2 regions of the Bradyrhizobium sp. SZCCHNRI1009 genome follow, and region 2 is predicted to be linked to the other one. Evidence: predicted binding sites of a transcription regulator. Region 2 holds the regulator's gene; the other holds the start of a gene.
The links. Region 2 encodes HrcA, which represses chaperone genes, less so after heat shock. Its sites were predicted from a motif close to GTTAGCACTCNCNNNNNGNGAGTGCTAAC; they were not measured.
Positions count from the first base shown of each region.

Region 1: a site for HrcA is predicted at 1,549-1,577, ahead of groES (co-chaperone GroES). Genes of this name have one in related genera too.

Region 1 covers NZ_JAUEUL010000005.1:38,870-42,281, reverse strand. The annotation lists gene groL (chaperonin GroEL) at 1-1,032, opposite strand, end outside; gene groES (co-chaperone GroES) at 1,154-1,450, opposite strand; gene QX010_RS11185 (hypothetical protein) at 1,782-2,288, shown strand; gene QX010_RS11180 (protein phosphatase CheZ) at 2,403-3,182, opposite strand.
Region 2 covers NZ_JAUEUL010000024.1:38,135-41,546, reverse strand. The annotation lists gene rdgB (RdgB/HAM1 family non-canonical purine NTP pyrophosphatase) at 1-124, opposite strand, end outside; gene rph (ribonuclease PH) at 121-834, opposite strand; gene hrcA (heat-inducible transcriptional repressor HrcA) at 1,009-2,097, shown strand; gene grpE (nucleotide exchange factor GrpE) at 2,228-2,848, shown strand; gene QX010_RS28020 (hypothetical protein) at 3,004-3,412, opposite strand, start outside.

The sequences.
Region 1 (3,412 bases), on a different contig from region 2:
TGCCTCGATATCGGCCTTCTTGCCGGCACCGTTGACGATCGTGGTGTTCTCCTTGTCGATCACGACCTTCTTGGCGCGGCCGAGCATCTTCACCGTGACGTTCTCGAGCTTCATGCCGAGATCTTCCGAGATCAGCTGACCGCCGGTCAGGATCGCGATGTCCTCGAGCATGGCCTTGCGGCGGTCACCGAAGCCCGGCGCCTTTACGGCCGCGACCTTGAGGCCGCCGCGCAGGCGGTTGACGACCAGGGTGGCGAGCGCCTCGCCCTCGACGTCCTCGGCGATGATCAGGAGCGGACGGCCCGACTGCACCACGGCTTCGAGCACCGGCAGCATGGCCTGCAGGCCCGACAGCTTCTTCTCGTGCAGCAGCACGTAGACGTCGTCGAGCTCGGCGGTCATCTTCTCGGCATTGGTGACGAAGTAGGGCGAGAGATAGCCGCGGTCGAACTTCATGCCTTCGACGATGTCCACCTCGGTGTCGAGCGACTTGTTCTCCTCGACCGTGATGACGCCCTCGTTGCCGACCTTCTGCATCGCCTGGGCGATCATCTTGCCGATCGCGGCGTCGCCATTGGCGGAGATGGTGCCGACCTGGGCGACCTCGGAGGACGCAGCGACCGGCTTGGCGCGCTTCTCGATGTCCTTGATCACGGCGGCCACCGCGATGTCGATGCCGCGCTTGAGGTCCATCGGGTTCATGCCGGCGGCAACGGCCTTGGCGCCCTCGCGCACGATGGCCTGGGCCAGCACGGTCGCGGTGGTGGTGCCGTCACCGGCGGTGTCGTTGGTCTTGGAGGCGACCTCGCGCAGCATCTGCGCGCCCATGTTCTCGAACTTGTCCTCCAGCTCGATCTCCTTGGCGACGGTGACGCCGTCCTTGGTGATGCGCGGAGCGCCGAAGCTCTTCTCGATGACGACATTGCGGCCCTTCGGGCCGAGCGTCACCTTGACGGCGTTGGCGAGAATGTCGACGCCGCGCAGCATGCGGTCGCGTGCGTCGCCGGCGAATTTGACGTCCTTGGCTGCCATTTCAAAATTCTCCTGGAGTAGACCTCGACGGCGAGGGGCGTGATCGCCCGTCTGTCGCTGGAACGAGGTTGCAGAGCATTTTCGCCCGGGGCGGCTGATCGCCGCCCCCGACAGGTCGGGATCAGGCGACGACGCCCATGATGTCGGACTCCTTCATGATCAGGAGCTCCTCGCCGTCCAGCTTGACCTCGGTGCCGGACCACTTGCCGAACAGCACGCGGTCGCCGACCTTGACGTCGATCGGGATCAGCTTGCCGCTCTCGTCGCGGCCGCCGGGGCCGACGGCGACGACTTCGCCCTGCGAGGGCTTTTCCTTGGCGCTGTCGGGAATGATGATGCCGCCCTTGGTCTTCTCTTCGGCGTCGATGCGCTTAACCACGACGCGGTCGTGCAGGGGACGAAACTTCGATTTGGCCATGACGGATCCCTTTTGGGGTGCTTGGATAAGTGTTGCTGTCGGAGGAAATCTGAATGCGACCACATTTGACGCCCACTTGGCGCCAACTGGCTCGCAGCCTTAGCAATCGCGCCCTCCGAGTGCTAAAGACCGCTCGGGGAAATATGGCTTGCGGCTGTTCCTGTCAAGCAACGGCCAGCCGTTAAGCCGTTCTTGAGGCTGTTAGGGGGATGTTGTCCGGGGCCAGACATGTTAGTGGAGCGGCGTCGTCATCCGACGTCATTGCTCTGACGAGCGTTTTGCGCTTGGTTGCCGGACGGGGCAGCCACGATTCTGTTCCTAAGGGGATGCCATGACGAGTTCACGGTGCGCGCGGCCGGTTGCCAATCTCGCGATCGCGTCGGCGCTCACGATGCTTCTGGGAGCGTGCACGGGCTTCAGCCTGTCGCCGTCGCCCCCCATGCAGACCGAGGCGCCGGTCGAGCCCGAGGTTCCGGCGACGATCCGCCCCGAGGATCTCGTGGGCAAATGGGGCCTCGCCGCCTACAACAATCCGAATGACCGCGCGCGCACCGAGAAGATGGCTCTGGCGCAGTGCAAACAGCCTTACGTCATCGGGGCAGGCACGTCCGGCGGTGTCGTGATGCATCTGGCCGACCAGGCGACTCCCCAGGAACTGCGCCTGAAGGGGTCGGCCAGCGGCAAGAACTACATCGGCCCGGCCGGACCGCCCGGCGGCGAGCAGGACCGCGAGGTCATCTCCTTCGACGGCCGTGTGCTGATCACCCGTTTCGTCGACAAGGATGCGGCGACCCGTTACCAGACGATGGTCTACGTCCGCTGCGGGCCGCGCGCCTGAGATCCGGGCGATCACCCCGCAAAGGTCGAGTGTCGAACGAAAAACGCCGGCGACTGCGCCGGCGTTCTGTATGGTGACGTGGCCTGAAGCGGTCGCTGGGACTGGCCGCCGACCTCAGTTGAACATCGCGTCGATGTCGTCCTGCGAGGCGTGGCCGACCTCGCCCGCCGCCTTCGGGCCGTTCAGCAGCCTGGCGTCGCCCTCGCGGGTGTCGACGATCGGCGGCACATGCGCCTTGATGGCGTCGACGCCGCCCCAGATGTCCATCATCACCACGATGTGGTGCTCGATGAACTTCATGGTGGTCATGACCTTGTTGATGCGCTGGCCGGTCAGGTCCTGGAAGTTGCAGGCCTCGAAGATCGACACCACGCGCTCCTGGATCTCTTCGCTCAGGATCTTCTGCTGGTCGGCCGAGTCCACCTTGGACAGCGCACTGGCGGCCTGGTCGATCGCCTCCGCGGCTTCGAGGATCTGCTGCGTCGCCTGCTCGGTGCCGCCGACGACCGCGCCGAGCTCGCCGTTGACCTTGGCCATCTCCTCGCCGTTGAAGCTCTTGGCATGGAGGGTCGCGATCTCGCCCTTGGTGCGGTTGATCGCGTCGTGGATCAGGTCGAGCTCGACCTTGAGCTTTTCGCACTGCTCGATCTGGGCACGATACGTCTCGAGCAGCGCGCGCGCTTCGGCGACCTCGCGTGCGGCGGATTCTTCGATGGCGGCGTTGGCCGTGTTGCTACCTCCGCTGCGGATGGCGTTGGCCATCTGGGAGCGGATCGCGCGCAGCTCGTCCATGATTTCCTTGTGGTTGGGGCCGATCTCGCCGCCCACGAAGTCGGGCTCCGGCATATGGCCGACGATTGCTTCTTCGATACGGAAACGCTTGCGAACAGCCATGATAGTATCCCTGACCTCTTGTTCGGATCAGTTCTACGCAGAGCCTATTTAACATCGCGTTCACGCCAGGAACCGCAGTTGAGCAACGCTGGCGTGCATCGTGCGTCAACTATTAACCATGCCTCGCCGGCCTTCACGCAAAATAAACGCTAGCCATCAAAACCGCCGTCGTATGCAGCGATGGTGAATCCCGGCGCCTCCCGCGTTTACCAAAGCGATCGGGTTTTGCT
Region 2 (3,412 bases):
GATCGCCGGCCGACACCGCCTCGACGCCATGGGGGGCGAGCAGCTCGCGCATCTCGGCAAGCTTGCCGGGATTGTGGGTCGCGATGACGATGCGACCGGTGAGCCTGCGGTGCGGACCGTTCACGCGACCGCCATCTTCTGCAGGTCGACCAGCCGCGCGACGCCCTTGCGGGCGAGCGCCATCAGCGCCAGGAACTCGGCCTCCGTGAACGGCGTCTTCTCCGCCGTGCCCTGCACCTCGATGATGCGGCCGTCGCCGGTCATGACGAAATTGGCATCGGTCTCCGCCTCGGAATCCTCAGCGTAGTCGAGATCGAGCACCGGCGTGCCGTTGTAGATGCCGCAGGAGATCGCGGCGACGTTGGCGCGCAGCACCTCGGTCTTGATCATGTTGCGCGACTTCATCCACTTGATGCAGTCGGCCAGCGCGACCCAGGCGCCGGTGATCGACGCCGTGCGCGTGCCGCCATCGGCCTGCAGCACGTCGCAGTCCACCGTGATCTGGCGCTCGCCGAGCGCTTCCAGGTCGATCGCGGTGCGCAGCGAGCGGCCGATCAGGCGCTGGATCTCGACCGTGCGGCCGGTCTGCTTGCCGGCGGAGGCCTCGCGCCGGGTTCGCTCCAACGTGGCGCGTGGCAGCATGCCGTATTCGGCGGTGATCCAGCCGCGTCCCTGGCCCTTGAGCCAGGGCGGCAGCCGGTCCTCGAGCGTGGCGGTGACCAGCACATGGGTGTCGCCGAACTTCACCAGGCAGGAGCCCTCGGCGTATTTGACGACGCCGCGTTCCAGGCTCACGGCCCGCAGTTCATCCGGTGCACGGCGGCTCGGCCGCATGATTCTCTCCGTGAAAGAGGCGAAAGAGGGTGTTTGACGGCCTTGTAGGAGCCGCGACCGGCAGCGGCAAGGGTTTATCAAGGGCCCGTCGCTCCCGGAGCCCCCTCCTCATGACCGGCTTGCCACCGAGCCGCCGCATGGACACATTATAGGCAGCTGGGAGGAGTGCATCTGGTGGCCCACCACGATCCGATCAACCTGATGACACCGCCGGCCGGTCTGGCGCAGCTGAACGAGCGCTCGCGCGAGATCTTCCGGCAGATCGTCGAAAGCTATCTGGCGACCGGCGAGCCGGTCGGCTCGCGCAACATTTCGCGGCTGATCGCGGTTCCGCTGTCGCCGGCCTCTGTGCGCAACGTCATGGCCGATCTCGAGCAGCTCGGCCTGATCTACGCGCCGCACACCTCGGCCGGCCGGCTGCCCACCGAAGCCGGCCTGCGCTTCTTCGTCGACGCCCTGATGCAGGTTGGCGACATGACGGAGGCCGAGCGGCAGTCGATCCAGAGCCAGCTCGCGGCCGTTGGCCGGGCGCAATCGGTCGAGGCGGCGCTGGATGAAGCGCTGACCCGGCTGTCGGGTCTGACCCGTGCCGCCGCCGTGGTTCTGACCGCCAAATCCAACACCCGGCTGAAGCACATCGAGTTCGTCAGGCTCGAGCCCGAGCGCGCGCTCGTCGTTCTGGTCGGCGAGGAAGGACAGGTCGAGAACCGGGTCCTGACCCTGCCGCCGGGCGTGCCGTCCTCGGCATTGACCGAGGCGTCCAATTTCCTCAACGCCCGGATCAGAGGGCGGACGCTGGCGGAAGCGCGGCTCGAACTCGAGACCGCGCTGGCGCACGACCGTGCCGAGCTCGACCAGCTGACGCAGAAGGTGATCGCCGCCGGCGTCGCGAGCTGGTCCGGCGGCGACAGCGACGAGCGGCAGCTCATCGTGCGCGGCCACGCCAACCTGCTCGAGGACCTGCATGCGCTCGAAGATCTCGAGCGTGTCCGGCGGCTGTTCGACGATCTCGAAACCAAGCGCGGCGTCGTCGATCTGCTCGGGCGCGCGGAGAGCGCGGAAGGTGTCCGCATCTTCATCGGCTCGGAGAACAAGCTGTTCTCGCTGTCGGGTTCGTCGACGATCGTGTCGCCCTATTCCGACGCCACGGGTCGCATCGTCGGCGTGCTCGGCGTCATCGGTCCGACCCGGCTCAACTATGCCCGGGTGATTCCGACGGTCGATTATGCCGCGCGCCTGGTCAGCCGGCTGCTGGGTGGCTGATGCGTGAGATGGTTAATCCGCGGACGGCGTCTCCGGCGAGCCGGTCAGGCTGCGCTTGATTTTCGACGCTCAAAGCACGATATCCCGCCCCATATCCCCAAACCCGTCAGCCGAACTTGCGAGTCTGTCCATGACCGATCCCGACCTGCATAAGAATGATCCGGAAAACCCGGCGCAGGCCAGCGAACCCGTCGTCTCCAAGCCCTACATCATGCCCGATGATCCCGAGGCCGGCTCGGCAGAGGCCCTTGCCAAGGAGGCGGCCGACGCGCGCGACAAGATGCTGCGCACGCTGGCGGAGATGGAGAATCTGCGCAAGCGGACCGCCCGCGAGGTCGCCGATGCGCGCATGTACGGCATCACCGGCTTCGCCCGTGACGTGCTCGACATCGCCGACAATCTGCAGCGCGCGCTCGATGCCGTGCCGGCGGAGACGCGCGACAATGCCGATGCGGGCCTGAAGTCGCTGATCGAGGGCGTCGAGCTCACCGAGCGCTCGCTGCTCAACACGCTGGAGAAAAACGGCGTCAAGAAGTTCGATCCGACCGGGCAAAAGTTCGACCCCAATTTCCAGCAGGCGATGTACGAGGTGCCGGATCCGTCGGTGCCGTCCGGCACGGTGGTGCAGGTCGTGCAGGCCGGCTTCATGATCGGCGAGCGCGTGCTGCGCCCCGCCCTGGTCGGCGTGTCCAAGGGCGGCGCGAAGGCGGCGCCCGCGGCGAGCAACGATCAGTCGAACAGCGCCGCCTGACGGCGAGCACGGGCACGCGTTCTGCGGCCGTCCTGTTGTCGAACGAAGAAGCCACGGGCAGTGATGCCCGTGGCTTCTTTTTTGTCGGCGCGACCTTGTAGTTCGTCTCGCGGCGAGCAGCCGGCGTGATCACGCCGTCCGATGCCGGGCTGGTCTCAGCCTCTTGGCTGGATGCCGTCGCGGACGGCACGGAACCGCGGGAAGGCCGCCGACCACTGGTCGCGCGGCGCGCTGCCGATGATCCGCAACGTGTTCGGCCCGCCGAAGCGCAGCCACTGCACCACCGTCACCGGCGTATTGTCCTTGCCGCTGGTGGCGTCGATCCGGGTCTCATAGGCCGGCTGGCCGTCGATGCGGATCGGCTCGGACATCGTGATGCGCGCTTCGCGGACGCCCGGAATGGTGGTGGCCGCCTGCTGCGCCACGCGCGCGCGGTCGCCCGCCTCCGGGGCCACGCCGGCCACCAGCCCGATCACCACGAAGGGCGCGGCCTCGAATCCCTTGTCCTCCTCGCCGTCGGCGAGGATCAGGGCGCCCGGCCCGAGCGTGCGGATGGTCTTGAAC